3 regions of the Sulfurovum sp. NBC37-1 genome follow, and region 2 is predicted to be linked to each of the others. Evidence: riboswitches for the same ligand, from Rfam matches in the RefSeq annotation. Region 2 holds a riboswitch; each other region holds the start of a gene.
What was found. A riboswitch is a leader RNA that binds a small molecule or an ion and turns the genes downstream of it on or off. The one in region 2 is predicted to bind cyclic di-GMP.

Region 1 (10,560 bases), 670 kb from region 2:
GGTATATTCTACCCAAATCTCGAAATAGAATTCTTGTAATCTTTGCCATGCTCGTGTCCATGGGGTTTGTTTTCATGTTTGAGGCACACCCGTAGGTGCGGTGATGAATATGAAGCAAAGTTCATGGATGCGATGATGGTGAGGAGTGCTGAATTTCTATTTCGGGATTTGGGTTCTAATCGGGAAAAAGAGAAATGGTCTTGCCCAGCTATCTATCAGGACAAGACCGGGGAGGGCAGACTAGAATTGGTCCGGCAGTTCTGTTTTGTTTACTTTTATAAGATCTTTTTCTATTGTTTTGACCACTTTTGCCTTTGCGTCAGGAGATATACGCTCCACAATACGTTTGCAGACCATATCGGGTAGAGCAAGGTATGCTGGAGCACTCTTTTGAATAATGATATCCGAGATATCTTTAGCGAGTTCTCTCAACACATCTTCTTCGATTTCCTGTTCAATCGTATGCTTCTCTCCGATACTGCCCTGTGTGAATGTACCTCGTCCCTGACTTCCGCCTTTAAAGCGGCCTGCCTGATCAGTCAGCATTTCATGCAGTTTCTTGTGTGACTCACTGTAGCACTTTTCATCGACAAGATCAAGTTTCACATTTGTAGGTTTCAGTCCCGCTTCCGCTTCAAGGTCACGGGGCATTGCCTCATATACTTTAAGTTCACCAAGGTTAGCCAAAATAACAATGTTTCCTACTTTCATTTAACACCTCCTGTTTGGGAAATTCTTTTATACAGGTTGATTATACTTTTAAAAGATTAAGTTGTCAATTCTTTTTCCGTTGGGTTATTGGAGGTGCCCATATGTAACCACAATTCAGATAAAATAAATACTCATTACAATACCAGGACTGTGCCCAATGAAACTTATCTACCCTCTCAATATTAAGAACGACTTTGTCTTCAATTCTACTCCGCGTGATTTTACCGTTGAAGAGATACCTCTGTACGAATTTACAGGGGAGGGTGAGCATTTGGTTCTCAAAGTACGAAAAAAAGAGATGACTACCTGGGAAATGCTTGATGCAATCTCCAACCATGTCGGCATCAGAAGACGTGACATGGGCTATGCCGGTTTGAAAGACAAGCATGCCATGACCATTCAGTACATCTCCCTGCCGGCGAAGTTCGAAGAGAAACTGGATGCTTTCAGCCATGAAAAGATCAAGATACTCGATAAAGTACGTCATAACAATAAGATACGTGTAGGGCACCTCAAAGGTAACCGTTTCGAGATCCGTCTGAAAAAAGTACTCGGTGTGCAGAAGGATAAACTGGATTCTGTGCTGAAATGGATCAAGAGTCATGGGGTACCGAACTATTTCGGCAACCAGCGCTTCGGTACGGACGGGAATAACTGGGAAGACGGGAAAAAGCTGATAGAAGGGAAACTGAAGATCCGCGACAGAAAGACCAGAGAGTTCCTGATGGGATCGTATCAGAGTTATCTTTTCAACAGTTGGCTCTGCAGGCGAATGGAGCTCACACTCTTGCTACAGGAGTTCAGCGAAGCAGATACGGAGAAGCTGATGAATCTGCCTGAGGGTTCACTCAAAGGTAGCAAAGAACAAAAAAACTTTTTCAAGCTTGTTGAGGGTGACCTGATGATGCACTACCCGTACGGCAGGCTTTTTGAAGTGGAAGAGCTCAGCAAAGAGGCAGAACGGTTTGAAACAAAAGATATCGCGCCTACAGGCCTCATACCCGGTACAAGGGTAAAAAGGTCCGCTGCAACCGCAAGAATGCTGGAAGAATACTTCGATGAAGAGATCAAAATGAACGGGGCAAGACGCTACGCCTGGATACAGGTAACGGAGATCAAAAAGAATTATGTGGAAGAGAAAGCCCACTATGAACTCTCTTTTGTGCTTCCCAAAGGCTCGTATGCAACGAATGTATTGGATGTGCTTAGAGGTAACGCTTCCTGATTTCAAGCTGCCCGGAAGGGTAAACTATTGTGATTTGTTGTCTATTTGACTATAATATATTATTAAGATACACAATAAAAGTGAAGTGATGAGAACAGTCAATACCTACTATACAGACAAGCAACATTTTCAAGAGTTTGTCCTACAAGTGGATATTGCTGACAATGATCAACTCCTGATCCAAGTTTTCACCAGCTATACCGACAAAACCAAAATCGAGGTAATGACGAATGAGATCACCTCACTTTTCCCCCGTGCGGTCATTATAGGGGCAACAACCGACGGAGAGATCTGTTCGGGTAAAGTTACTACCCATACCCATGTCATTTCACTGACACAGTTTGAAGATACCGTCCTCTACCCTGTTTGCGTAGACGCTGACGGTAAGATGGATAGTCATGAGACAGGCCAGACACTGGCAGAGGCCGTTACTTCTCAAGAAGACAAAAAAGTACTCATTGCTTTTTTGGACGGTACCAAAAGCAATGGTGAAGAGTTTCTTAGAGGCATCGATGCAGTCTGTCCGGAACTGACTGTAGCAGGCGGAATGGCCGGGGACTATGCAGAGTTTAAAAACACTTATGTATTTACGGGAGAACAGATTATTTCACGCGGAGCCGTAGGAGTAGCGTTATCCAATCCGAAGCTGCATATCTATACAAAATACAATTTCAACTGGAAGCCAATTGGCAGAAGCCTTGTTGTAACGAAAGTCGATAGAAACCGTGTCTATACCATTGATGACATGTCGGCCTATGACGTATATAAAAAATATTTTGGTGAAGAAGTGGCCCAAAAACTGCCTGCCATTGGTATTGAATTTCCGCTGATCATTAAAAAAGGAGGTGACCTTACGGCCAGAGCAATTCTGTCGGTACATGAGGATGGTTCTCTCTCTTTTTCGGGGAACTTTCATCAGGGAGACACAGTCTATTTCGGCTACGGTGATGCCAAGATGCTTTTGGATCAGTCCGAACAGATTGGCCAGGATATTGTTTCCCAGCCTGTTGAATGCATCTTTATCTATTCATGTATGGCTAGAAGAAGATTCCTGCCCGAGTTGATTGAACAGGAAACAAAACCATTACAGAGTGTAGCGCCGGTATCGGGATTTTTCACCTATGGTGAATTTTTCTCCTTTTCAGGCAAAAAGGCGCTGCTTAATCAGACAATGACGATTTTGGGCCTCAGCGAATCATCTCATAAAACAGATAAAAAAATAGTGAAACAAAAAATTGTTTTGAATGAATATCAGGCATCAGCAAAAGCATTATCCCATTTCATAAATGTAAATATGCAGGAGGCTCAAAAGGAATTTCAGAAGCTTGAAGAAAAAACCAGGGTGATAGAAGCACAAAAAGAGGCCTTGCACAGAATACAGCAGATCGGACATTTTGGAAGCTGGGAAATAGACCTGAAACACAATACGGCACAATGGTCGAAAAGAAGTTATGATATCTACCAGCTGGATCCGGAAAACACACAGCCGACACTCGACACCTTCCTTTCACGGGTGGTTAAAAAAGACAGACATATTGCCTATGAGGGACTGAGAAGCCTTCAGGATGGAAAGGTCAAAAGTGTTTCGCTTCGTGTCAGACGTGAGGACGGAGAGATCATCACGGTGCTGATCAATGCCAAGATGCTCTTCGACAAGCAAGGGGAGCCGGACAGAATCGTTGGAACGACACTCGATATCACGGAACAGCTCAGGTTAAAACAGGAGAACAAAGAACTGGGCGACATCATAGAGTACGCCAGCGGTGAAGTACTGATCGTTGAGCTGGGCACATTCCGCTACCTGTACGCCAATGATGCGGCTATCCGGAAACTGGGTTATACCCGTGAAGAGATATGCAGACTTTCCATTCTGGATATCAACAGAGAGATCACCCATAAACAGCTTAGGGAATTTGAAAAAGAGATACGGGCCAATGGTACGGTACTTAACAGGACTGTCTACACAAAAAAGGATGATAGTAAATACCCAGTACAGACCTATGCACAGTACGGAAAATACCATAACAGGGATGCTATGATCATCTTCAACCTTGATATCAGCCATTTGGTAGCCATCGAAAAGAAAGAGATAGAACAGGCACAGATACTCGAACAGATACATGATGCGGTGATCTCAACTGACCTGGACAACAAAATTATTCACTGGAACCATGGGGCAACCGAGTTACTGGGGTATGATGCTTCTGAAATGATCGGGAGGAACATTGATATTCTCTATCCGGAGGATGAGCTTAAAAAGGCACAATGGATGAAAATGCAGACACTTCTGTACGGATCCTATCGAGACCAGATACGCAAACAGACTAAAGAGGGAAAGATGATCTATACGGATGTATCTGCTTCAGTTCTAAGAGATGAGAAAAAGAGGATCATTGGTATTACACGTTATTCACAGGATATTAGCCAAAAAAAAGAGATAGAACTGGAGTTGTTGGAACAGACCAAACAGCTTAACTTCCAGGCGTACCATGACCCGCTCACCCAGCTCCCAAACAGGACGCTCTTTAACGACAGGCTGGAGCAGACGATCACCTATGCGCATAGACATAATGAAAAGTTCGGGGTATTCTTCATTGATCTGGATAACTTCAAACTTATCAACGACACACTCGGGCACCATTTGGGAGATGAAGTACTGAAAATCGTTTCACACAGGTTTTCCAAGTGTATCAGGGAAGAAGATACGCTTTCGCGTCTGGGAGGGGATGAGTTTACCGTATTGGTACATGAGCTCAATACACCTGAATCTGCAGCAAAGATAGCTGGGAAGATGATGGGTTCACTCAAAGAGGAGGTCGTAGTAGAGGGGCAAACACTACATGTGACCGCCAGTATCGGTATCAGTCTTTACCCCAGGGATGCGGTCTACAAGAACGACCTGCTCAAATATGCCGACAGTGCCATGTACAAGGCCAAGGAAGTGGGCAGGAACAATTACCAGTTCTACTCATCCGAAATGACCAACCTGGCTATGGAAAAAGCCACGATGGAGAAGGAGTTACGCAAAGCAATAGCAAAGAACCAGCTGCGTGTCTATTATCAGCCACAGATCAATGCGCGTAACAGGAGTGTAGTCGGGCTAGAAGCGCTTGTACGATGGGAACATCCCGAAAAAGGGCTTATATTGCCTGATGCATTCATACCTTTGGCAGAAGAGACGGGTCTTATAAGGGAGATGGACTACTATGTCATGCATCAGGCCATGAGCGATATGGTCGAGTGGTATCATATAGGTCTTAACCCGGGCATACTCTCTTTGAACCTTCCTATTTCACAGCTAATGAAAGAAAACTTCTTCTACACACTGCAGAATACAATACTGAAAACCGGTTTCAAGGTCAAATGGCTGACGTTCGAAATAACGGAGACCCAGGTAATGCTCAACCCAAAGCACTCCATTAAAAAACTCTATATGCTCAACCAAATGGGGATCAAGATATCTATAGATGATTTTGGTACCGGTTATTCCTCTTTGGCCTATCTGAAGCGTCTACCCGTAGACAAGCTGAAGATAGACAAAACTTTTATTTTTGACTTACCGTACAATACCGAGGATTGTGCCATTACAAATGCTGTGATCGCACTGGCGGAGAGCCTGCATCTGGAGATCATAGCAGAAGGTGTGGAGCACAGGGATCAGGTACGTTACTTGTTGGAGAACGGCTGTTACATCATACAGGGCTACCATTATTCAAGACCCATCCCCAAGCAAGAAATGACCCAGTATCTGATGCGTTAGCGCTAGCTATCAGCCCACATGGAGTAGGGGTGATCGATAAGGTAGGCGTTTCTGTAGTGTGGATCGTAGGAGACTTCCTCTGTGACCCATGGAGGCTTTTGGAAGGTTTCGTGCTCAGCCTGCAGCTCTATTTCAGCAACGATCAGTCCTTCATTGTCCCCTTCGAAGATATCCAGTTCCCAGGTATGGTCACCATAGGGAATAAGATAACGTTTTTTTTTGATGTGAGAGGAAGTACAGAGCTCGGTAAGCATCATTTCTGCCTCTTCAACAGGTATGCCGTACTCGAACTCTGAGCGGGTCAAGCCTTTGGCTTTGCCTTTTAGGGTAAGAAATGCCCGGTCATCACTGATACGGATACGGACTGTGGCAGTACCGGCTGTAGGGATATAGCCCTGTTTAATGTGATGAGCGGTAGGAAGTTTGGGAAGTTTTGTGCTGTCAACAAGGAATTTTCGCTCTATCTCTTTTGGCATACGACTTACTTCTCTTCTTCTTTTCTGACGATATCCGCACCCAGCGCAGCCAGTTTGCCTTCCAGGTTGTCATAACCTCGGTCAAGGTGGTAGATACGACGGACATTGGTCGTTCCCTCGGCTACAAGCCCGGCAAGGACCAAAGCAGAACTGGCCCGCAGATCGGTCGCCATGACATCTGCACCATGAAGTTCTTTTACTCCTTTTACCGCAGCAACACTCCCCTTGAGCCAGATATCGGCACCCAGACGGTTCAATTCGCTTACATGCATGAATCGGTTCTCAAAAAGACGCTCCTCAATCAGGCTTTCCCCATCAGCCATAGCAGCAACAGCCATGAACTGTGCCTGCATATCGGTAGGAAATCCCGGATACTCTATCGTGATGAGATTGACAGGGTTGATAATATCTGTAGGATGAATGGTAATGCTGTCCTTAGCTATATCAAAGGTGAACCCCATACTTTCAAGTTTGTCAATAGAAGCGCGTATATGCTCCGCATTGACCTTGTTTAATGTAATCTCCGATTTTGTGATCGCACCGGCACAAAGGTAGGTCCCCGCTTCGATACGGTCGGGGATGATCTCTACGGTTTTAAATGCAAGCGGTATACCGTCCGTGCCTTCTATAGTGAGTTCATTGGTACCGATACCTTCTATCTTTACACCGGCATCAGCAATCATTTCACATAGTTGTACGATCTCAGGTTCTTTGGCCGCATTGATGATGATGGTCGTTCCTTTGGCAAGTGCGGCTGCCATAATGATGTTTTCCGTACCGCCTACCGTGATCTTGTCAAAAATGATCTTTGCACCGTGCAGTCCGTTGGGAGCGACAGCATGGACATAACCGCTTTCTATCGTAATCTTTGCACCCATGGCTTCCAGTGCTTTGAGATGCAGGTCAATAGGGCGCTGCCCGATGGCACACCCGCCGGGCAAGGAGACTTCACATTCACCAAAACGGGTGAGCAGGGGACCCAGTACCAGAATGGAGGCTCGCATCTGCGAGACGATCTCATAGACCGCTTTGGTCGAGGTGATGGATCCATTATTGATCTTTGCAACCGTTCCCTCATGTTCCACCACGCCGCCAAGCATGGTAAGCAGTTTGAGCAGTGTACGGATATCGACCACATTTGGCAAATTGGTGAGGGTTACATCTTTGTCACTCAGGATCGTTGCAGCGATCACAGGGAGCGCCGCATTTTTCGCACCGCTTATTGTCACGCTGCCACTCAGTTTTTTCCCGCCTTTTATCTCCAGATACTGCACTGTTCTCCACCTCTTTTTAATGTATAGGGATTCTATCAAAAGATTGGTTAAGAGTAGAAGAACAAATAGAATATTAAATAATATTATTATTTTCAGCTTTTCACATTAAAAAATAGAAAAATTTTGATATTATTCACTATGATTTAAAGTTAATATTATAAAATGTGCAGTACTATATTATCTAATATATGCCAAACCTGTTGCGAAACAGGGACGGAAAGCCACGGGTCTCATGAAGATAGCCGGGTTGCCAGACTTTGATTATTTAAAGAAAAGGGAACCGTGATGTCAAATAGTTTAGACAAACTTAAAGCACTTACCAGTCGTTTGGAAGAGGAGTTGTCACAGAAAGAAGCAGCTGCTGATGTCAGTACAGAGGAGAAAAGAGAACCCAAAGTATCACCCGTTCCCACACCTGCCAAAAAGAATGAAAAACCGGTTGAAAATATCAGCTTTGAGGGTGTCAGAGAAGAAAATATCGCGAGAGTCAAGGCTCTTTATGAAAAGCTGAAGATCTTTGAGAAATCTCCGAATTTTGATGATATCTTTATCTATAAAGCAATGAATCTATCCGGTATCGGTCTCAAAGAAGAAGATTTTGGAGAAGTACGAGAAGGAAAATATATCCAAATCATCGCTATTACCTACGAACCAGACAAGAATGGAAAGAAAAAAGCCAAAAACGTTTCACTCGGATATTTTGGAAAAGCGGAAACACTTGATCCTACACTCAAGAATGAGATCATTGAATTCGTACTACGATGGCGTTATGAAAAAGCTTTTCAGAACGTCGAACACTACAAAGACCTTATTGCCAGAGTAGAGACACCAAAAGAGACACTGTTTTAAATTTCGGTCTTTTTTCTTCTCTTTCCTAACCTCTTTTTTGCTACAATCTGATTCTTGACACACTATCTATATATATTAGGAAAAACATGCATCTCGAACTAACACCTGAAGCACTTTTGATTCAACTCGGCTATTCGCAGACCCCGCAGACACTTAATCAGATCAAAGATATCATCGCAAATACGGACGGTTTTGAAAAATTTTCTCCGCATCTCCCATCATTTAACGATGCACTTGCCGTGGAAAAAGGGTATATTGCTATGTCCAATTCGGAGAACTACCTTAAGATCAAATGTAACGAGGATAGTTCGGCAGACAACCTCAGTGCCTTCAACAAGATCGTCAACCACTGGGCGGATAAGTACAAACTGAACCTGAAAAAAGTCGACAACAAAAATACTTACTACATTCTCGGTCACATATAATTGCCACTCAGCACACTCAACGCTGAACAGCTCAGCGCTGCCACCGCATCTCTGGGACAAAATCTCATCATCGCCAGCGCCGGGACAGGGAAAACTTCAACCATCGTCGGGCGTATCGCCCATCTTCTAAATGAAGGCACGGACCCTTCGAAGATCCTTCTGCTGACCTTTACCAACAAAGCTGCAGGAGAGATGATCGCCCGTCTGGAGAGGTATTTCCCAAAAAAAGTCGTATCGCGTATCGAGTCAGGTACGTTTCATGCCGTCTCCTACCGATGGCTCAAAGAACTGCACCCCAACCTTGCGCTCAAACAGCCTTCAGAACTCAAAACACTTTTCAGGAGTATTTACGAAAAACGAAATTTTGAGCGAATGAACCTGCCTCTGGCGCCTTTTTCGGCCACCTACCTTTACGAGATGTATTCTCTGTACCAAAATGCCTCCCTTGAGGGATTCGATGAGTGGTTTTTGGAAAAGTACCCAGATCATGAAGTGATTATGGATGCCTATATGGACATTGTGCAGGAGTTTGAGAAGGAGAAGATCGATTACGGTTTTGCTTCGTTCAATGACCTGCTGCTGCGTATCAAAAGTCATCTTGAGGAGAACACCATACACTTTGAAGAGGTACTGGTAGATGAATACCAGGACACCAACACGCTTCAGGGAGCGCTCATCGATACACTCAAACCACGTTCGCTTTTTTGCGTCGGAGATTATGATCAGAGTATTTACGCCTTTAATGGTGCGAATATAGAAAATATCGCTACCTTTTCCAAGCGATACCCCGATGCCAATGTTTTTACACTCAAAACGAATTACCGCTCTACTGCCCCCATTCTTTCTCTTGCCAACAGGGTCATAGAGCGCAACGAACGCATTTACCCCAAAAAACTTGAAGTAGGGCGTCACGGAAAGACCCACCCGCCAAGACTGCTGATGTACAAAGACCTCTTTGAACAGTATCAGGCTATTGCACAGAGCATCAAGCATACCCATGTTCCCAATGACAACATTGCCGTGATCTTCCGCAACAACTCTTCTGCAGACGGGATAGAAGCGAGTCTTCGTGAAGTGGGAATACCGTGTAAACGAAAGGGTGGAACAAGTTTTTTCGATGCCAAAGAGATCAAATTTCTTCTCGATCTGCTCTCCCTGCTGGTCAACCCCAAGGATATGATGGCGTTCATACATGTTTTTGAATATGCATCAGGCGTGGGTTCCGCACTTTCCAAAGAGTTCTTTCAGTGTTTTCTTCATTTTGGGAACGGTAATTTCATGCAGGGGGTTCTCTACCCGGTTAATTCGGAACTTCCCAAGCTTAACCCCAACAAAAATGTTCAGCTCGGGCTCTTTGACGATGACCATGAGATCGGTTCAGCCACGCGTTTCAAACATCTCGATCTTCCTCACAGTGTTTACGGCCATCCTTTACTCAAGCACCCGAAGATCATTCAGGACGGTGTAAAGTTCTTCAATGATTTCTACAGACTGATGAATGAGATCAAATCCGAGAAGAATCCTGCCAAGATTCTCCGGACAGCCATTTCATCCAAACTCTACAGCGGGATCGTTGAAATGCTCTCGACACAGAGAGGGCGCCTGAAAACCGGAGAGGTGGACGAAGAGAAGAAGAAAGTGGCACGTGAACGCATTTTGCGTAAAGCCAACCTGCTGCTCGACCTTTCACGACAATACAAAGAATTGGGCCGATTCGTCAATGCCATGGTGCTGGGCGGCGGAGAGCTCAGTGAAGGGGAAGGGGTGAATCTGCTGACGGTACATGCCAGCAAAGGCCTGGAATTCCCGGAAGTTTATGTAGTCGATCTGGTGGACGGCC
Region 2 (10,560 bases):
CGTCAATGGCAAAAAGATATCCCTCTATTTCAAAAACCGGAAACTTACACCCCAAAACGGGTCAAAAATCAAGATAGACTATGCACATCTTGGGTATTATAAGAAGTTACAGCTGGTCATTTACAGCAAAAAAGATTTTACGATTTTGAAGGATTGAAAGATGGCATATTATACATGGATACTGGCATTTCACGTCATGAGTTTTACAAGTTGGATGGCAATGCTTTTTTATCTACCGAGACTTTTCATTTACCACAGGGAGCATGCCGACAACAAGGCTTTTGGCGAAGTGGTGGAGGTACAGGAGTACAAGCTCTATACCTATATAGGGGTACCAGCTATGTGGGCGACGATACTTTCGGGTGGACTTATGCTCTATCTGAATCCCGGTATTTTTCAAAGCGGCGGATGGATGCATGCGAAACTCTTCTTTGTTGCTTTGCTTATCGCATACAGTTTTTCACTCAATATGATACGTAAAAAGCTGATCGTTGATCCTTACTACAAAAGCGGGAAGTATTTCAGATTTTACAATGAAGTACCGACACTGCTGATGATTTTCATTGTCATTATGGTTGTAGTCAAACCGTTCTAGTCATAAAACTAAATAGTTTTGTGTTATAATCTCTAAACATCAACATTTAAGGAAAGAATTATGGAATTACCAACTCTACCGTTTAAAATACCTGAGATACCGCTTCCGTTCGATATACCGGCACTTATGCACCCACCGGTCGATCACTTTATCATTGCATTGCCGATCGTGGTGCTTTTGTTGGAGATTATTAATCTTTTTACCAAAAAAAGAGCGATAGGAATGATCTCTTTCTTCTTGCTGATACTGACTGTTGTGGCGGCAATTGCTGCATATCTTACAGGATCAGCCGATGGAAAACACGCATGGGATCTGCTCTCTGAAGCGGGACAGGCGGACCTGAAGGCCCACAAGACACTTGGAACATACCTGATGCTGGCATCGGGTATTGTACTTGTCTTTAAATTGTTCTCTGCCATAATTAACAGAGGGATGATGAAAGCACTTTACCTACTGGTACTCATCCTTTTTGTAGTGGGTATCCTGAAGCAGGGCAAAGAAGGTGGTGAACTGGTCTATACTTACGGTGCCAATGTCAAGATCGTGAAGACCAAAGATGACGAACTCTTTGACTGTAAAGATGACCTGAGTGATTATATAGCCGAAGAGAAAGAGGCTGAAGAGGAAGCGAAAGCGGCGGCAGAGGCCAAAAAGACAGAGGAATCTGCAAAGCCTGAAGACAGTGTCAGCAAAGAGGAATCTGCAGCAATAGCTACTCCAGAAGCTGTAAAAGACCACACAGCAGCAGCTGCAGAAGTAGAGGAGGCTGCATCGAAAGAAGCATTTGAGACTAAAGAGGACAGTGCAAACTTCAAAAGTGAAGCTCAGGTAGACGAGAAAAAAGAGATCGCTCCTGCCGAACCAACGAAACTTGAAGACAGTGTCAGTAAAGAGGAGTCCGCTGCAATAGCCGCTCCAGAAGCTGTAAAAGATCATGCGGCAGCATCTGCAGAAGTGGAGGAAGCTGCATCAAAAGAGGCATTTGACACAAAAGAAGATAGCGCGAACTTCAAAAGTGAAGCTCAGGCAGATGAGAAGAAAGAGATCGCTCCTGCAGAATAGTGCTTTAATTGTTTACAGTGATCAGGAGCTCCCGTCTCCTGCATTGTCATCATAATCCAATTCGTATACTTCGTCTTGTTCCGTTCTTTTAAGGGTAGAGAGGTACTTCGCCATCTTGGCGGTCTGGTTTCTATCCAGGTTTTTTGCAAATGAGATCATGACATTTCCAAATGCCGTCCGTGTTTTGCCGTTTTGCAGGTCTTTAAGCCTTTTGAGCAGTACCTCTTCTCTTCGTCCCTGCAATCTAGGTGATGCACCGATACCTTCCCCAAAAAGCCCGTGACATCCATGACATCCGTTCTTCAAATAGACTTCCGAGATCGTCTCTGCATTTAACAGCAGGTTCGACAAAAGTACAAGTAATATCTTTTTCTTCATTCCAAACACTCTTTTTTGGTATATTATATTCATAAAATGATGAAAAATCAATTTTGATAAAAAAATAACTTTTGTTTAATATTATGCCAAGTATAATCAATAAAGACAAAATGTAAAATTGTCTAAAAAATGAAAAAGCCAAACTTGTTGTGAGACAGGGACGGAAAGTTATGGGACTTTAGAATATCAAGTTTACCAGACTGCCATAGATAAAGTAGTATCTATTACTTCATATTACTTTAATTGTGGTTCCTTTTTCAATATTAAAAAGGAGTTACAATGCATAAACCTCTCCAACACTGGATAAAAACCCTTCTAATAATGTGTTTCTCAATCGGATTTTTGCATGCCATTGAGATTGTCAACCTATCCCAAGCTGTGGATGTCGCAGGAAAGCAGCGTATGTATACCCAGCGGATGCTGAAAGATTATGCAATGATCGGTCTGCAGAACAATTTCGGAAATCCAAAAGAAGACCTGACGAAGACGATGGCGAATTTTGAAAATCACCTCGACTCACTGATCGCATTCAACAAAGAGCCCAAAACAGAAGAGAGCCTCTTGAAAGTGAAGAAGATGTGGGGACCCATTAAAAGAGCACTGAATGAACCGACAAGCAAAGAGAAAGCCGGAAAGATGCAGGAAGATCTGGAAGCACTGTTGAAACAATCCAATGAGGCAGTTGGCCTCTTTGCCAAGCAGACAGGGAAGCAGTCTGGTGAGATTATCAATATCTCAGGGAGGCAGCGTATGCTCTCTCAGAGAATGGCGAGTCTGTACATGCTGAAAGTCTGGGGGGTGGATGACCCGCAGTTCAAGAAGAAGATGGATGCGTCTATGAAACTTTTCAAAGATTCCCTTAACCGCCTGATGAAATCCGATATGAACACTCCGGAGATAACGGTACTTTTGAAAAAAGCGGAAAGGTCTTTTAAGTTCTTTGAGATCATGAACAAGTCAAAGTCGAAGTTTATTCCGGCTTTGATCTATAAAAAGTCCAATGATATTCTCAAAGATATGAATACTGCGACGGGTCTTTATGCTGCCCAGGAAGGTAAATTAAATGGCTGATATATACAAAAAAACAAAACAGTTGGGAACCTTTTTTCTGTTGACCGCTTCGTTGGCGGCAGTGGATATTCAGAGTCCTGAGGATGCGGTAAATATTGCTGGTAAACAGCGAATGTATACACAGCGTATGTTGAAAGATTATGCTATGGTCGGAATGGGAAATACCTTTGGAGATCCGGCCAAGGATCTTAAAAAGACTATCGATGAATTTGCAGACTATTTGGCGTCATTGAAAGGGTATGCGAAAAATGATACAATTAAAAAAAGTCTTGATGAGGTTGAAGCCCTGTGGAAACCACTTCAAAAAACATTGCAGGAGGGCCCGAAAATAGATAAAGCGGAAACACTGCAGGTGGATCTGGAAAAACTTCTGAAGGCGTCGGACAAAACGACAAAGCTCTTTACTCGGGAAACGGGTAAAAACTCTGGTGAAATTGTCAATATAGCGGGGCGTCAGCGTATGCTTTCACAAAGGATGGCAAGTCTCTATATGTTGAAAGTCTGGGGTGTCAAAGATCCAAAATTCAAAGTGAAACTGGATGATGCATTGACACTTTTCAAAAGTTCGCTGGAAAAGTTGGAAAAATCCCCGTTGAACAATGAGGAGATTAATATTTTGCTGGCCAAGGTAAAGCGTTCATTTGTTTTCTTTGAAATGATGAATCGCTCAAAGTCAAAATTTGTTCCAACCCTGATCTATAAGAAGTCGAATGATATCTTGAAAAATATGAACAGTGTTACACAACAGTATGTCAAAATTGAATCAAAATAAAAGGAAGATGAAGATGAAAAATGTATGGATAAAAAATATAAGTATGGCGGCGGCAGCGGTTTTAGTGTTCTCCGGAAATGTCTATGCTGTTCAGACAACAGAGGCACCGGCTGCAACAACGAAAAAAACGGCCATTGCCGATGTGGTCCAACTGATCGATATCGCAGGGAAGCAGCGTATGCTTTCCCAGAGGATAGCGAAGGATTATTTGTATGTCGGGAAAAAGATAGCCGTATCGAAAGCAAGCAAACAGCAGAAGAAGTCTATTGAAGAGATGATTGCTGCACACAAAGTACTGGTAGATTCCATCAATGATCCGGAGATTCAAAATCTGCTCTCTTTCGTTGAACTCAGTATCGAAGACTTTAAGACAACAGCAAACGAACCGTTCAATCTTGATAATGCCCAGCTGATCATCGACTTGAGCGAGTCTATGCTTGAGGGAAGCCAGTATGTCGTTAACTCTCTTAAAGAGAAAGTGAAAGTGAAAGAATCCGCTATTGTCGGAAAGTCCGGTAAGCAGAGAATGCTTGCTCAACGTATCGCAAAATACTATATCGCTTATCAGGCAGGGATCAAAGACAAAAATACGGTTGATCAAATGAAAGCAGCTGTTGCCGAATTTTCGGAAGCGCACAAGGCATTAATGAAAAATCAGGCAAATACCCCGGAGATAAATAGGAAACTTCATGAAGTAGACAGACTGTGGAAAATCGTCTATAAATTCTATCTTAACATAGAAAAAGGCGGACTGCCTCTGATTGTTTTCAATACGACAGATGATATTACAAAGAAAATGAATACGATCACGGCAATGTATGTTGAACTTTATAAGTAAGATGATTTGTAAAATCAAGAAGGATTTGAAATGAATAAAATCTTATGTATCTGTCTTTTGGCAGGAAGTTTGGCGTATGCAGCCCAGGTACACTCGAAAACAAGAGACAAAAGTAGTACACACAGCACACAGAAAAAGGTTACCAAAAAGAAGGCTACCCCTAAAGCTAAAGTTTCAAAAAAAACAAAAGATAATGATAATACACAGAGTGCACAGCAGAAAAAGGTTGCTACGGTCTCCAAAGTACTTTCAAAATCGGTAGACAATAACAATACACAAGATATCAATGAAAAGAAGGTTGCTACAATTACCAGGGGTGATGTCAAAATTCTTGAAGCTACGGAAAATATACGTTTTTTAAGTCAACAGATCGTAAAAGAGTATCTTTTTCTGTTCGTGACACCTCAGAAAGAGCCGGTAAAGGTACAACTGAAGAAGAGACTGGTCACACTGAGCAACAATATCCGAATGATCGCATCGACGACAAAAGATGTTGATTCAAAAGATATTTTGGAGTTCCTGGCATACAGTAAAGACCAGATTGCAGAGACTTTGTCTGAAGAGGTCACGGAAGAAAATGCAGCATTGATGCTTGACTACAGTGAAACACTGCTGGAAGGAGCTGACTCCATTGCCGCAGCACATGCGTATGATTTTAGCAAAGAAGAACGTATGCTGATGGCAGCCAAACAGATGGAGTATCTGGTAGAACGTATTATGAAATACTATATGGCACTGCATGTGGGCTTTGACAACCCTACCAATCGTGAACAGATGAATAAATCTATTGCACAGTTTGGAAATAAGTTAAATGATGTTGAATCCTATCAATACCCTGTGGATATCAATAAAGTAAAGAGTGAACTGTTGGGGTCCTGGTATGCCAATGGTATGTATTTGGGAAAGTCAGAAACACTTTTCATTCCGAAACTTATGTTGATGTCGACAGCCTATCTTGAAGACTTGATCGTCAAGATTGCCTTATATCATAATCAGAATCAGTAAAGGAGAATGAAGATGAATCTGTTAAACAATAAAAATATTTTTTCCTTTCTGATTGTACTGATTCTTGCCGGTTTAGGAGGAGTATCCTACCAGACATATTTTTCGTATAATGATTACAGGAAGGCCGAAGAGAGTAAAAAAGAAGTCCGTTTTGTTGAACTGCTCAGCCAGACAATAGATGCCCTTGCCAAAGAGCGCTTGGACAGTGCAAGCTATATGGGAAGTGGCGGTACTGCTGCTGACAGTGAATTGAAGGCAAGCCGTGAAGCTGTAGACCATACCGTTGGTTCTTTGGAAATGTATGTCAGACAGAATGCAAACCTGAGACTGCATAGCAAAAGAATTGCTATGGTTAAAAAGAAACTTTCGGAGGTCAGAAACAAGATCGATACGATGGGGTCCGACTATAAAGATATTTTTTATACCCTTTATCATCAGGAGATATTTCAGCCTCTTATTGGAGCGATAAGAGTGATTACAGCAGGGGAACAAGATCCTGCTATGAAAGCGTATCTTTCAAGCTATGCTGATTATTTGAAAGCCAATGGAAATGTTCTGCTGGAAGACAGTGGAATACTCTATGTGATCAATGGAAGATACCCTATGAAAGATGAAGATCTTCAAACCTGGGATCAGTTGCTTTTGCATGATGCTTTGCCCTCTTTGAAACAGATTACGGATTATAACCTGAAGAAAAGTCTTGTATCGATTGTTTCGGCAGACGCCTATGGGAAAATAGGGAATCCTGAACGTATTAAAGTACTTTACGATGCTGAGACAGGAGAGTATCAGATAACGCCAAAAGAGTGGATGAAGCAGAGCAGGAAGAAAACAGACTATCTGATACGGGCACAGCATATCCTGTTGGGGACGGTACAGGTTAAGGCGGCAGATCGCAGCATAGAAAGCGAAAACAGTTTAATGCAGTATGGAGCAGGTACACTTTTTGCACTTTTTGTACTTTTGGTTATGCTGATAGTCAATTACAACATCAATAGAGACAAACAGCTCTTCGATGATACTTTGAGAGATATAGAAGCTGTTCTTAACAAAGAGCAGCAAAAAGAATTGCAGAAACTTATCGACAGACATGATATCAATAATATTTATCGATTCCTCGTCAATACCATACAAGAAGCCAATGAGGCAAAAGACCTCTTCCTTGCAAATATGTCTCATGAAATTCGTACACCTCTGAATGGAATCGTTGGCTTTACCCAGTTGTTGAAATCTACAAATCCTACTCCTGATCAGGAAGAGTTCATTACCGTCATAGAGAACAGTTCCGACAACCTGCTTGCGATCGTGAATGATATTCTGGATCTCTCGAAAATCAAAGCAGACAAGATTGAGCTTGAAAGCATTCCTTTCAATGCAATAGAGAAGTTTGAATCCGCTATTGAGTCTTACGGGGCAAGGGCGGCGGAAAAAGATATTGAACTTGGGGTATTTATAGATCCGGGTCTTCCTACACCATTGATCGGTGATCCGACTAAAATTTCTCAAATCATTGTCAATCTAATCAGTAACGCGATTAAGTTCACAAGTACGCATGGAAGCATTGATGTTCGTATAGAGAAGATGAATGAAACGGAAGAAAACGTTACTATGAAATTCTCTGTAAGAGATACAGGAATTGGTATTACTGAAGAACAGAAAGACAAAATCTTCGATCCCTTCTCCCAGGCAGATGTCAGTACCAGCAGAAAATACGGCGGTACGGGTCTGGGGTTGGCTATTTCCGTAAAACTGACTGCCTTTATGGGCGGTGAACTGGATATTGAAAGTGAAGAAGGTGAAGGATCGGTGTTCTTCTTCTCTCTGACCTTGCAAAAAGGTGAATCCGCTTCTGTACTGCCAAGACCTGTCATGAACGGATTTACTGTAGCAACGGTACTTCCGGATAAAAATACAGAGAGTATTCTTGCACGCAATCTCCAAGAGTATGTGGGTGCTACAGATGCAAAATTTATGATCTATGACGAGGATGAAATTTTGCAGGAAAAAACGGATGCTCTGCCTGATCTGCTCTTTCTAGACCATAGCTATTTCCAGCGGGAAGATGAACTGGAAAAATATCTTGATTTGTATATAAGAACGATACTTTTCACAACAAGCGATAAAAAACATCAAATTGAATCCCTAATGGATAAGATTGACAAAGTTGTCTATAAACCGGTCAATCTCACCAAAACATACAAAGCACTTGAAGTTGTTTACAGCGAAATAAATACTGTGGATGTATCACGGCATGAGGAAGAGAACGAAAAGAGATTCTTCAAAGGCCTTAACATACTGGTAGCAGAAGACAATGTTATCAATCAAAAACTTATTTTGAATGTTCTGAACAAACTGGGTTTACAAGTTACGCTTGCCAATAATGGTGAAGAGGCACTGCATTTACGCCAGAAAAATAACTATGATATGATCTTTATGGATGTACAGATGCCTGTGATGGGAGGGATCGATGCGACAAAAGAGATCCTGACCTATGAAGAAAAAAACCGCAAGCATCATATTCCTATCGTAGCATTGACTGCCAATGCATTGCAGGGAGATAAAGAGAAGTATATCAAGGCAGGTATGGATGATTACTTGTCCAAACCACTTGTACTAGAACATCTAACACAGTTGTTAGAGAAGTATTTTGAAAATAAAATGATAAACAATAAAGAAGAGATAGCTGAGGAGGAAGTAAAGTCATCTATGGTACAAACGCAAGTGCCTACAGAAGAAGATTTGAGTCCAAATGACGAAATACCTGAAACTGAAGCCTCTTCTGAAAAGGAAGAAGAAATGGAGACACCTGTTGAAGCAATAACCATTGAAGCAGATATTCTTCTACATCATGAAGAGCCTTTGTCATCAAAAGTATATGCAACAATGTTGCGAAATTTGGGATATACCGTAGATGTTGCAGACTCTACCATAGATTTTATGGATAAAGTGGAGAACAACTATTACCACTTTGTACTGTTTGATGCCGATTCATTTATGCAGATACACTGTCTGATAGCCGATATCGTGCATGATGCAGGTGCAAGACCCTTCCTTTTTGTTTCAGAGAAAGAGATCGGTAATATTTGCTGTGAAACTTTAAGTATGGAGCCTGATGTCGAGGAGATAAAGAAAAAGTTGGAAGCCTCAGTATAAGATTCTTGCCAGATATAGTCCTTCGGGAGGGGAAAGTCTGGAGTGATACCGTTTTTCCGCATTTATCTGCTTTTGCAACTGCTCAAGTGTAAGTTCATTCTGCGCACAGAGCATTGCCGACTCTACCATCATTCTTACCTGTGAACGCAAAAATCCGTTTGCAGTGAAATAGAGGAAGTGATATTTTCCCTCTTGTCTGTAATTCGCATCATAAATCTTTCTGACCGTGGTATGTATGTCGGAACCTGTTTTGTGGAAATAGATAAAGTCATGTTCACCTACGAACATCAACAGTGCTCTTTTGAGGATATCCGGATCAAAACTGCTGTAATGTGCAACATATTTTCTCTCGAATACAGAGAGCTCATTCTCTTTGAATATATATCGGTAGATACGTTTTTTGGCAGAGAATCGTGCATGAAAATCATCAGGAGCAGCAGAGATATGTTTGAAGCGTATCGTTGAGAGTTTTTTGTTGAGGCTGTTCTTTAATCTGTTTAGGTCAGACCAGAATTCAGGTAGGTCAAAATGGATAACCTGTCCGCTTGCATGCACACCTGCATCAGTACGTCCGCTACCTGTAAGGGGTGAGATAATCTGAAGATCTGCGAGAGCATTTTCTATGGTAGTGGTTACGGTCCTGTTTGTACGGGTTTGCTTCTGAAATCCCTGAAAGGCACTTCCGTCATAAGCGATCACAGCTTTTACTCTCATTGTTATCCTTTTAAAAATACCTTGCTACACGCTTCTCAAATATAACTCTGCCAAATATGAAGATAACGATGGCTGTAAGGATGAGTGCAGGGATATCCCCCCACTTTTCCAGAGAAGAAGCGATGAGGTAGAGAGACAGCGTGATAGAAAAGATGATAATAAAAGAATAGTTGGCTTGATAGCGTGGGTTGATCATGGCAAAAGCGGCTACAAGGTAGACAGAGAGGATCGGGATCAGGCTGACAAAGAGGTAAAAAAGTGCCCTTCCCATTCTATGTTTGTCTGTTTTGATCAGAGCCCAGTAAGAAACAATATCTTGAAAATGGAAACGGTATTTCTGTTTGCTATCAAAGACTTCCAGAGATTTGTATTTTGCCTGCTGGAGCTTGTTTTTGGTATAAGTGTAGCCATACCCCTCCTTCAGAAGAAGAGATGCGACCAGTTTGTCCCGATTGAGCTGTCCCTGCTTCGAGGAAAAGAACTGCTCTGCATCTTTCTTGGTCCGGTTATAGATGACCATGTCATGGAAAAGTTTGCTCTTCTCATCTTTCTCTTTGACATAGATGTAATAGTCACCAAACTTCTGTCCAAGTTTGCCCGGAATGATGTTGAGTGTTGCTTCAGTTTTTTTCTTCTCTTTAAATGCATTGTAAAGCTGTTTGCTTATCGGAATGCCCAGAAAGGAGAGAGTAGAGAGAAGAACAGAAAATAGAATACCAAGCAGCAGTATGCTCCGAAGTACCTTCTTGGCTTTGAGGCCCAGTGCATAGAGTGCGATGAGCTCATTGTCCTGTGAAAGTTTCATCAGTGTGTTGGTCACTGCAGCGATGAAAGAGAGGGGAATGGTATAGAAAATGATATTGGGCAGGGAGTAACTGTATAGCAGCAACAATTCCAGAAAATTTATCTGTATCTGTGCGGTCAAAGAGGAGATCTTGACCAGATATACAAGTGATATGATTAGGAAAAAGG
Region 3 (10,560 bases), 260 kb from region 2:
ACGCACTACAGGTAGGCCTATCTGCTCTATGGGGACATTGTCGTAAAGTATCTCACCTTTGTGCGAAGGGTAGAGCCCCACCATGATCTGCGCAATAGTCGTTTTTCCGCTGCTGCTGGGACCTATGATTGCAATCTTCTGCCCCGCTTCCACTTTCATCGAAACATCGTACAGTACCTGCCTGCCGTTCCCGTAGGAAAAACTGATGTTCTTCAACGCAACGGATGTCGTTTCCCTGCCCTCAAAAGGATCCACCTCATGCGGATAGTAAGGTTCCTGCGAGAGGGCAAGCAGGGTATTGATACGCTCAAGCACCGGTTTGCTACTCCGGTAGGAGATCATCAGTCCCATCAGCTGCTGTACCGGCTGCACCAGTATAGCGAGGTAAAAAAGGAAAGCGATCATCATTCCAATGCTCAAGTCCGAATAGGCTACGGCGGCGATGCCTAATGCTCGGAAAATGTCCACTACAGTATTGGTCAAAAGTGTGGACGAACTGTGTGCAACTGCTGCCTTGTACCCATAGTCAAGCGATGCTTTTTTTATCTTTTTCGCGCGATTTTGCAGCAGGTCAAAAAAACTTCGCTCCTGATTACTCGTACGCACCTGAATGAAAAGTTCAAGAGTCTCGTTGAGCAGCTCATGGTAGAGCTCATACGCTTCATGCTGACGGCGCAACAGTTCTCCCGTTTTACGCCCGAGCAGTCTTGAAAACCCCAGGAAAAGAGGGTTGAGCAGGAAGACCAGCAGCGCCAGCACCCAGTTCATCCAGAGCATCACTGCAGCAATGCCTGCCAGCATGAGTGAAGCACTCAGAACCGTCGTCACCATCTGTCCTGCAAAGCCACTGACCTTCTCCACATCCTGTACCGTTTTGGAAGCGATGCCTCCCGACTTGAGCGCTTCGTACTCGGAAAGCGAGACACGTTCCAAATGGTGCAAAATGCGGTGTCTCAGCAGATAACTTATCTTTTGGGTGATCCTGGTAGCAAAAAAGGTTTTTTTGTTGTTGAAGAAAAAAGCAGAAAACCGCAGGAGCAGCACCGTTGCAAGTATAACAGCTATGTAAACCCATGTTTCATGCGTACCAAAGAGCGCGGAGATCGTCTCCGTCATTTTACCCGGGTGCTCCAGCAACACTTCATCGATGAGGAGCGGGATGAGCATGGGGATAGGCAGTAAAAGCAATGTCGCCAGAATGCCGTACACATTGGTACGCCAGAAGTCACCCTTTTGCGTTTTGATCTGGCGATAGAGTGTTTTGAAACTGTATGGGCCTGTCATCCGTTTGCTTCACCTTTTTTAACGTATTTTAGCGAAAAATCAAGTAGGTTAAAACCTACAGTTCCCGGCTTTTCTTTACGATGGCTTCATAGACTTCAGGCAGGCGTTCCTTGTCCCACGGTACCAAAACACGGTAAACGGGCACCTGCATTGCCATCTGTGTAAAAAAATTGAAACGCTCTTTTTTCATAAATGTAAACTTGAGGAAGCTGCTGTAAAGAAAGGCTTTGAACCTTCCGATGCCTTTGGGAACGGTTATTTCAACTGGGGCATCCGGTTCAGCCGGCTCTAGCTCGAAGAGCGCTTTTATGGGAGCGGGTTTCCTAGCGAAGTTCTCTGCACGATGGCCAAGAGTCTCAGGTTGACGGTAGGGGCGGTGGTAGGGAAATGAAGGGTAAGCGATATACTTTCCGTTCTCTTCTCTGACCGGCAGCGTATCATCCGCATAAAGGGTATGCCCCTGCCTGATGAAATAGTCCGTAAGTATCGATTTCCCGCCAAAGGAGGGTGCGGAAAAAAAGACTGGCCCTCCGCCTATCTCCACGGCGCCTACATGCAGCATTTTATAACTTCTCTCCAGCTCGAGTACTATCGGGAAAAAGGTATGATAGATCCAGAACTGCAGCAGTTTGGGGGTGAACGCCTTCCCCTTCCCATACAGAATCCGTCTGTGTTCACTCTCCCATACCAGGCTCAAAACATTCTCTACCTCCAGCCCCCAGTCATCATCTTTTCCTATCTTCTCAGGCGGCGTATTACTCAAATAGTAGCATCCCCGTTCTGACAGATATACCAGTGCACTTCTCCTCTTAAACCCTTCATAAGTGCCGATCTCTCTTACTTCGACCCTATTGCCACTGCCGTTCTCCGGAGAGGGAAAATCAAAAGAATCATACACTTTCTGCAACTGCGGCTGGTCAGAAAAGAAGAAACGGTGCGCATGTATCATAAGCTCTCTTCTCCCTTTGCCTCTTCCCTCCCGAACCGATGATACCTGTACCAATACTCGACATTGACAATGATCCACAAACGGGAAACATATCGCAGGTTCCCGTTTCGGTACTTTTCAAGGCACCACTCGATGTCGGCCCGGCTGATCAGCCCGAGCCTGACAATGTGAGGCTCTCCAAGCAACGCGTTAAGGTCTATCGCCTCCATCTGCTGGGAGAGGAGTTCCGAAAATTCCGCTTTGTCTCTGCGCTGGTTGATCTTTTCGGGCAATATGCCTTTCATCGCCTTTCTCAATATCCGCTTGATCGTCCGGTTGGCGTATTTCATCTCCGGCGGAAGCGAGACCGCAAACTCCACCAACTCTTTGTCAAAGAAAGGGTGACGGTACTCAATGCCAAAATGACGCTCGGCACAGTGGAAAATATTGCCATCCATAACAGTGCTGTGGTATGGAGAGGAAACCATATCGACCGCATCTTTGAATGCAGGGTTTGTGATGCCCGCTTCTTCTGGCAGGCCATCCATTTCACACTGCTCCCAAAAACGGTTTTTTCTTTCATTTCTTCCCAGAAGTGTTTTGAACCGATGCACGTTCTTCTGCCCTAGAAGCGGTGCAAGCACATAAGATTTAAATGCACTCCCGGGACGGCGGTGCGTTCTCATTTCACTGAAGGCTGCGGAAAGTTTTCCTCTTGCGAACAGGTCATACAGCACATAGGGAGTGCCGGTAAACAGGTGGTCGCCCCCCTGGCCGCTGACCACAACTTTTTTTCCGTCTTCTCTCATTTTTTCAAGCATGGGAAGCAGCATAGCAAAGGTCAGGCCTATGGGCCAGTGGGGGCTTAAAGCATAAAGCGACTCCAAAGAATACTTTTGACGATAATCCAAACTGTCCACAGGGATCTTTTGATGGTTTACAGGGTACTCTGCCAGCACGGCATCCACATACGCACCCTCATCGCAGGCAAGCAGTCCGAAATCCATCGAATAACTGTCGATCTGCCCGGAGCCTTTCTTCAGCGCCAGCAGGGAAACGACCGAAGCGGAATCAAGTCCTCCGCTCAGTTCAAAGGCAGTCTCTTCCGGCGAAGAGGTTGACCTCTCGACTGCCTGTTCAAACAGTGCTTCTAATCTTTGTGCCGCCACCTTTTCATCGATGCCGTAGTCTATCTCGATTTTTTCGGGAAACCAGTAGCGTTCTATCTGCTTTTCCCCGTTCTCGATGGTCATACTGTGCCCGGAAGGCAAACGGTAAATCCCTTCATACATCGTCTCATGATAGTCTACTGCAAAACATTGCATCATGGTTTGCATGGAACGGAGATTCGGTTTTTTGGAAACGGAAGGGAGGGAGAGAAGTTCTCCTATATCCGAGGCGAAACGGTACCCCTCCGGGGTTTTCGTATAGTACAGCGGCGCTATCCCGAGTGGGTCGCGCGCGCAGAATGTCTGTTTGCTTTCAGTGTCGTAAAAGGCGAAAGCGAATGCTCCTTTTAATTTGGCCGGTAATCTTTTGCCATAGCGATAGTAGCTTTCTTTAATAGTCCTTTCCTGATCGGAATGGCTTTTTTCACCATTCCCATTCACTAAATAAGCAATAAAAATACTATTCAACTATATCACATTATCTTACTGTTTTTTTTACGAATTACCAGCCACCTGGATCTGACGGAACATTGGCACTTTGCCCACCACTATCAGTACCGCCTATTGTGGATCCTTTTGTTGCCATTCTCACATTCGCTATTATTTCTATTTTCGGAGAAGAATACGGTTTCTTTTGTCTCTCTGTTTCTCCTGAGAAATCCGAATGGTTTTTTTCTATCATTTTATATTTTCCTGTTTTTTCATAATAAGACTGTTACCGTAGAACCTACTCCGGCAACACAACCGGCTTAAAGTCTTTTTTCCTAACATCACCCCTGACCCATCTGAAGGTCCTGGTATGGTTGCCGTCCATTGAGAGGTTGGCGTATTCGAGTTCATCCACACTGTAGGTCTGGTGGTTGTCCACATCGACTAGGATAAATCTCTTCTTCATCTTTTTGTCTGTTCCGATCTCTATGTATCTTACGTTTCCGTTCTCTTTGATATAGTTCACTTTTATGGCATCATCAAGCTTGATGTGGATCTCTGCGTTTGAGAGATCGACTGTTTTCTGGTTTTTGACCTGGAAGGTCCAGACGGCTCTTTTGTCTGCTCTTGCCTTTTTGTATTTTCGGTAGTCACTCCAGTAGTCACCGGCATCACCCTCTTCCCAGTCGTAATGGGGGAAGACCACCTGAAGTACTGCAGGACCGTATGCAGCGACATCATGTCTGTCTTTTTTGGCTTTACTTTGTTTAAGCTCGCCGAAGACACCTGCACTGTTATGTTCATAGACGCTACCGTCCTCTGCGGTGGCGGATACTCTCGTACGCATGTACCATCCTGCTTTTTTGGCTTTTTGTGTTTTTTGTACGCTTTTACCACTTCCTGCCTGGAGCATGGTACCGCCTATCATCAGCAGCATTGCGAGGACAAGAAGTATCTTTGTTTTTTTGTTTTGCATTGTTTGCTCCTTTACTTGTTCATCAGCGGGTAAGCGAAATGGTTGACATAATTATCGGTCTGGTTCTTCTCTATCTTGATGAAGAATCCTTCCATTGGTTGAATGGAACCATCAAAGCCCGGGGTTGCAGGGTCTACTGCCATGTAACCGCTCACAGGGCCTGTTTTATTACTGTCATGTTTATAGACGATCTTGTTGATATAGTTGTCATTGGCTGTATTGCCCATCTCATTGTAAGACGTTCCACCCGCATTGTGCTTGAAATAGAGATCAGAGAGCTGAAATGCGTACGGGAAGGGGTTGCCTGCCATATATTTCTTGTAATCGACCGTATTAGGGTCACTGACTTCATTTTTGGGCAGCAGGTATTCGTGTACTTCTGTAAAGTCGGGATTAGTGATACCTACTGATGAAGAAGTAACCGTTGAAGCGGGACTCAGGTTCGAAAGTGTTTTATCGATCGTGATGTTTTTTTCATTTCCTGCCCCTCCGAGGTCTGCAATGATCCAGTAGCCTTTTCCTGGCACTACCGTGTCTGTGGCAGCAAGCTGTGCTTTGGTAGTATTTTTATGGCCGCTGTTGATCTCATACTGGTCTGTTCCGCTCTGCTTGAACACGACCCAGTCGGTACCGTAGGCACCCAAGTCGCCGCCAAGAAGGTCTTCGATATGGTTCGAACCCGTGGCGCAACAGAAGCTGACGATCTTCCATTGGAAGTGTGTGAGTGTGGTTCGGTTTTTCCCGCAGAGGAATTCGCGGTAGGCGGCTTCGTGGTTGCCCGTGACTTCGTCCTGAATATTTCCGCCATCGTCTGGGTCAGGATCTGTTATGTAACCATTTACGTGATTATAATCATCATCGTTATAGTACCATGTTGGCATACCGTTATCTCGTACAGTCGGGTTGGGCGTACAAACAGGCTGATTTCTACCTTCTTCGCAGTCGGTGTAGCCGTCGTTGTCGCTGTCGCTGTCGAGGAAGTCGGCAGTATTGTCTCCATCTTTATCCGGTGGGATCAGGCCGTTACTGCCCACGACGCCTGCAGTATTATGATCATATTGATCTGCCAAGCCGTCACCATCGTCATCTGTCCAAGTAGAATCAGGTGCATCGTAGCCTGAAGTTGGCTGCGCTTCTACATTGTCCGGAATACCGTCGTTATCACTGTCGAGGTCGAGATAGTCATCGATTCCATCACCGTCACTGTCTACAGCATACTGGTTGGCATCAGGACAACTTGCACCATCATTATTACCGGTTGGAACCGAACGATAGAGAAATGTTGCGGTCGGAGTAGCAGTATCATAATCGACAATCTCATAAATGTATCCATTATTATTGGCTGCAAACAATTTACTGTTGTCTGCTATAAATGTTGCACCCCATCCTTTACTCAAATCAGCCCCATCCGGCGTTGTAACAGTTAGCTTAACATTGGTACTGGTATTGTTGCTAAGATTTATTTTATATAGTCTTGTATTATCTGCACTTCCTGATGTCTGACTAGTTGATCGTAACCCGTATGCCATAACTGTACCGCTTGAATCATCTATGGCAAAGTCAGCAGCATTTTCCGATCCAGAAGTAAATGTTATCTCACTCAGTATGTCACCACTTTTTATCCACTTGTATAACTTAGTTGTACTTTTGCGTGCATAAAGTGCTCCATTATAAAAATCTGCCGCATAGCTGTCGATTTTGCTGTTATTGATCGTATTGGCTTTTTTAATCTTGCCACTGTAACGATCTATCTCTATCACATCATTTTTTACAAGTGAAGTACCATAATCATCGGTCGTAGCTGCACGCACCGATGCGTAGAGTTTACCGCTTTGATCATCAAAGCCCATCGCATTGATACTTGCTTTCTGCCCTCCTATAGGTAAATAAACCTCATTTTCAGGATCAAACACATTTAATACACCATCGATCATATGGAAGAAACCATAAGCACAGTTACCAGCACCCTGTATCTCCACGGCATCCAAGATTCCGTCATTGTCATCGTCGATGTCCCAAAAATCCGCTACGCCATCACCGTCGGTATCTTTCGCATGAAAATCTATATTGTCCAAAAGGACATGCTGCTCTGTCGGATTATTCCGCGGTACATTAGTTCCTGAAGTATATGTAACATTGAGTTCAGTGATATACTCATTGCTAAACTGCATCGTGACATATCCATCTGGATCATCATCATCAAGAGGCCCTGACTGGTCACTTTCATAGTCTCCTGCACTGTTTTCATCAATATGCGAACCTTTTGCCACATTGTCAGGCTCATATACATTCCCATCATCATCTGCCGCTTTGATAATAACGCGATCCTCAAATTTAGCACCCAAAAACTGGTCCGCATAATCAATATCTCGAATTCGCAGTTTGGTAATCTGTATAGGCTGGGAAAAATACAATGTCGTCGTTACGCTTTCCGTTTTGGTGTTAAAATTCACATCAAGATCCAGCGATGTATCGACACTGTCAGTTATATCATTAGGCTCATTATTTTCGAACCTACCCGTGTTTCCGGTAATATCAACATCCACATCGATGTGACTACCATCCACATTGGTATAATTTTTTGAAAGATCGCCGGCATCCCATCCTCCCTGGCTACTCCAATCCAGTGTCGCGGCAAATACCGAGCTTCCAGCCAGTGTCATTCCCATAACTAATAATCGTTTCAGTATTGTTTTGTATGTATTTTTCATTAATTGCCTCTTCTCTGCAAGCAAATTATACTTAATACAGCGTATAAATTTTTTCTATTTAGGCAACCTGGCGATCTTCTCGTCTGCTGCCAGGCGACAGCATCAAAGACCCATAGCTTTCCGAACCTGCTTCGCAACAGGGGTGGCGTTTTCTTTCATTCTTTAAATTCCTACTATTTTATCTAATTTAGGTTGAATTTAATATAAAATGTAGGTTTGGCCGTGCCAAACCTACAACTTTTACAAAGGAGGTTCACCAAATTTGTTGTCCGGGTCTTTTGGCTTGGGTTCTATCCACTCCACATCCGCACCGCCTATAAGCTGGCTTCGTTTGACCGAAGGGGTTTCATCTTCCGCTTCCTCCTCATCATTTGCATCAGACATCTTCGGATTCTCAGCAGAAACACTCTTTTCTTTAGTCTCAGATACAACATCCTCTACAGGCTCTGACCTTTCATCTGCTTTTGCAGTATTTACCTTGGCGGCAGATACTTTTCGTTCTTGTTTTACCGTTTTATGCGTTACAGCATGTTTTTCACTCTCTGCGCCACTGTACTTAAAGTAACCGATCACAGCCAACACAAGGAGAATCACTCCATAGATCAGCATTCTTTCTTTTGGCATACTATACTTCCTTTCCAGTTCAATTTACTTATGTCACCTTCTAACATTGCCATCCAAGTTGGACTTTAATCTTTGGTGGGACAAGACCTACTCCGGCAACACAACCGGCTTAAAGTCTTTTTTCCTAACATCACCCCTGACCCATCTGAAGGTCCTGGTATGGTTGCCGTCCATTGAGAGGTTGGCGTATTCGAGTTCATCCACACTGTAGGTCTGGTGGTTGTCCACATCGACTAGGATAAATCTCTTCTTCATCTTTTTGTCTGTTCCGATCTCTATGTATCTTACGTTTCCGTTCTCTTTGATATAGTTCACTTTTATGGCATCATCAAGCTTGATGTGGATCTCTGCGTTTGAGAGATCGACTGTTTTCTGGTTTTTGACCTGGAAGGTCCAGACGGCTCTTTTGTCTGCTCTTGCCTTTTTGTATTTTCGGTAGTCACTCCAGTAGTCACCGGCATCACCCTCTTCCCAGTCGTAATGGGGGAAGACCACCTGAAGTACTGCAGGACCGTATGCAGCGACATCATGTCTGTCTTTTTTGGCTTTACTTTGTTTAAGCTCGCCGAAGACACCTGCACTGTTATGTTCATAGACGCTACCGTCCTCTGCGGTGGCGGATACTCTCGTACGCATGTACCATCCTGCTTTTTTGGCTTTTTGTGTTTTTTGTACGCTTTTACCACTTCCTGCCTGGAGCATGGTACCGCCTATCATCAGCAGCATTGCGAGGACAAGAAGTATCTTTGTTTTTTTGTTTTGCATTGTTTGCTCCTTTACTTGTTCATCAGCGGGTAAGCGAAATGGTTGACATAATTATCGGTCTGGTTCTTCTCTATCTTGATGAAGAATCCTTCCATTGGTTGAATGGAACCATCAAAGCCCGGGGTTGCAGGGTCTACTGCCATGTAACCGCTCACAGGGCCTGTTTTATTACTGTCATGTTTATAGACGATCTTGTTGATATAGTTGTCATTGGCTGTATTGCCCATCTCATTGTAAGACATTCCACCCGCATTGTGCTTGAAATAGAGATCAGAGAGCTGAAATGCGTACGGGAAGGGGTTGCCTGCCATATATTTCTTGTAATCGACCGTATTAGGGTCACTGACTTCATTTTTGGGCAGCAGGTATTCGTGTACTTCTGTAAAGTCGGGATTAGTGATACCTACTGATGAAGAAGTAACCGTTGAAGCGGGACTCAGGTTCGAAAGTGTTTTATCGATCGTGATGTTTTTTTCATTTCCTGCCCCTCCGAGGTCTGCAATGATCCAGTAGCCTTTTCCTGGCACTACCGTGTCTGTGGCAGCAAGCTGTGCTTTGGTAGTATTTTTATGGCCGCTGTTGATCTCATACTGGTCTGTTCCGCTCTGCTTGAACACGACCCAGTCGGTACCGTAGGCACCCAAGTCGCCGCCAAGAAGGTCTTCGATATGGTTCGAACCCGTGGCGCAACAGAAGCTGACGATCTTCCATTGGAAGTGTGTGAGTGTGGTTCGGTTTTTCCCGCAGAGGAATTCGCGGTAGCCTACTTCAGATGTGTCTCCTGTTTCATTGAAGAGATCATTTGATGGGTCATCGACATTGCCGTTTGATACTGAGGCACTGTTGGTTGTATCCCAGTAGACATCACCCAGGCTTCCCTGTGCCCAGCTGACAAGGCCTGTCTTTGTCGAAGCGGTATCGCCCGGGGTGATCGGACAGCCCGTGGCAACACTGTTACCCTCTTCACAGTCGGTGTAGCCGTCGTTGTCGCTGTCGCTGTCGAGATAATCGGGGATACCGTCCCCATCAGTATCCGAAGGTGTCACTGCTGTGCCTCCGCTGTCGGTGTCGTACTGGTCCGCCAGCCCGTCACCGTCGGCATCAGCCCAGGCAGAATCCGGTTCGTCATAGGTGGCAGTCGGCTGTGCTTCCACGTTATCCGGGATGCCGTCGTTGTCGCTGTCGAGGTCGAGGCAGTCAATAATACCATCGTTATCGCTATCCAGTTCATTTACATAGTTGATGGTAAGATTCGCCTCATTAAAAGTTCCCGTATCTTGACTTGCGTCATCACACATATGCAGCGTCCAAGTACCCTGCGGATCCTCTCCATTGAACGCACTTAACGCCTGCTCGGGTTGTCTGGGCAAAAAAGAGCCCAATGTAAAATCCGTCGTATCCCCTACAATGGAGGTTGTCGCCGCATCGAAAAAGGTTGCACTCAAATTATTGTGACTACCACCTTCATTTCGTATCAGATCAACCGCTGTACCAAAGGGAGAAATCAACTGAACGATCAGATCATTTCTCCACGTGTGCGCAATATCTACTTTGATCGTTACATCATTAACTATACCGCTATCTTGTATATCGAACGTTCTATCCAGACAGGTATTAGGATACCCATTATCAGGGATCGTTCCCGATGCTGTATTTGATTCCGTTACAGCAGGT

Region 1: linked by a shared signal. The riboswitch ahead of SUN_RS06140 (hypothetical protein) and the one ahead of SUN_RS09560 (type IV pili methyl-accepting chemotaxis transducer N-terminal domain-containing protein) in region 2 are both predicted to bind cyclic di-GMP.
Region 3: linked by a shared signal. The riboswitch ahead of SUN_RS13815 (hypothetical protein) and the one ahead of SUN_RS09560 (type IV pili methyl-accepting chemotaxis transducer N-terminal domain-containing protein) in region 2 are both predicted to bind cyclic di-GMP.

The regions. Positions count from the first base shown of each region.
Region 1 is NC_009663.1:1,217,480-1,228,039, reverse strand. Features, by position in the region: gene SUN_RS06165 (host attachment protein) at 241-711, opposite strand; gene truD (tRNA pseudouridine(13) synthase TruD) at 869-1,936, shown strand; gene SUN_RS13025 (bifunctional diguanylate cyclase/phosphodiesterase) at 2,025-5,696, shown strand; gene SUN_RS06150 (CYTH domain-containing protein) at 5,699-6,172, opposite strand; gene murA (UDP-N-acetylglucosamine 1-carboxyvinyltransferase) at 6,178-7,446, opposite strand; cyclic di-GMP riboswitch class I at 7,627-7,701, shown strand; gene SUN_RS06140 (hypothetical protein) at 7,732-8,295, shown strand; gene SUN_RS06135 (hypothetical protein) at 8,382-8,720, shown strand; gene SUN_RS06130 (ATP-dependent helicase) at 8,721-10,560, shown strand, end outside.
Region 2 is NC_009663.1:1,892,055-1,902,614, reverse strand. Features, by position in the region: gene SUN_RS09580 (endonuclease/exonuclease/phosphatase family protein) at 1-157, shown strand, start outside; gene hemJ (protoporphyrinogen oxidase HemJ) at 161-595, shown strand; gene SUN_RS13795 (DUF2231 domain-containing protein) at 656-1,657, shown strand; gene SUN_RS09565 (c-type cytochrome) at 1,679-2,035, opposite strand; cyclic di-GMP riboswitch class I at 2,163-2,243, shown strand; gene SUN_RS09560 (type IV pili methyl-accepting chemotaxis transducer N-terminal domain-containing protein) at 2,315-3,106, shown strand; gene SUN_RS09555 (type IV pili methyl-accepting chemotaxis transducer N-terminal domain-containing protein) at 3,099-3,878, shown strand; gene SUN_RS09550 (type IV pili methyl-accepting chemotaxis transducer N-terminal domain-containing protein) at 3,892-4,716, shown strand; gene SUN_RS09545 (hypothetical protein) at 4,747-5,721, shown strand; gene SUN_RS09540 (ATP-binding protein) at 5,734-8,874, shown strand; gene truA (tRNA pseudouridine(38-40) synthase TruA) at 8,866-9,588, opposite strand; gene SUN_RS09530 (LptF/LptG family permease) at 9,599-10,560, opposite strand, start outside.
Region 3 is NC_009663.1:2,157,032-2,167,591, forward strand. Features, by position in the region: gene SUN_RS10785 (ABC transporter ATP-binding protein) at 1-1,284, opposite strand, end outside; gene SUN_RS10790 (hypothetical protein) at 1,340-2,233, opposite strand; gene SUN_RS10795 (asparagine synthetase B family protein) at 2,230-3,849, opposite strand; gene SUN_RS10800 (hypothetical protein) at 3,884-4,063, opposite strand; gene SUN_RS10805 (hypothetical protein) at 4,109-4,786, opposite strand; gene SUN_RS13815 (hypothetical protein) at 4,798-7,497, opposite strand; cyclic di-GMP riboswitch class I at 7,556-7,654, opposite strand; gene SUN_RS10815 (hypothetical protein) at 7,738-8,121, opposite strand; gene SUN_RS10820 (hypothetical protein) at 8,209-8,886, opposite strand; gene SUN_RS10825 (proprotein convertase P-domain-containing protein) at 8,898-10,560, opposite strand, start outside.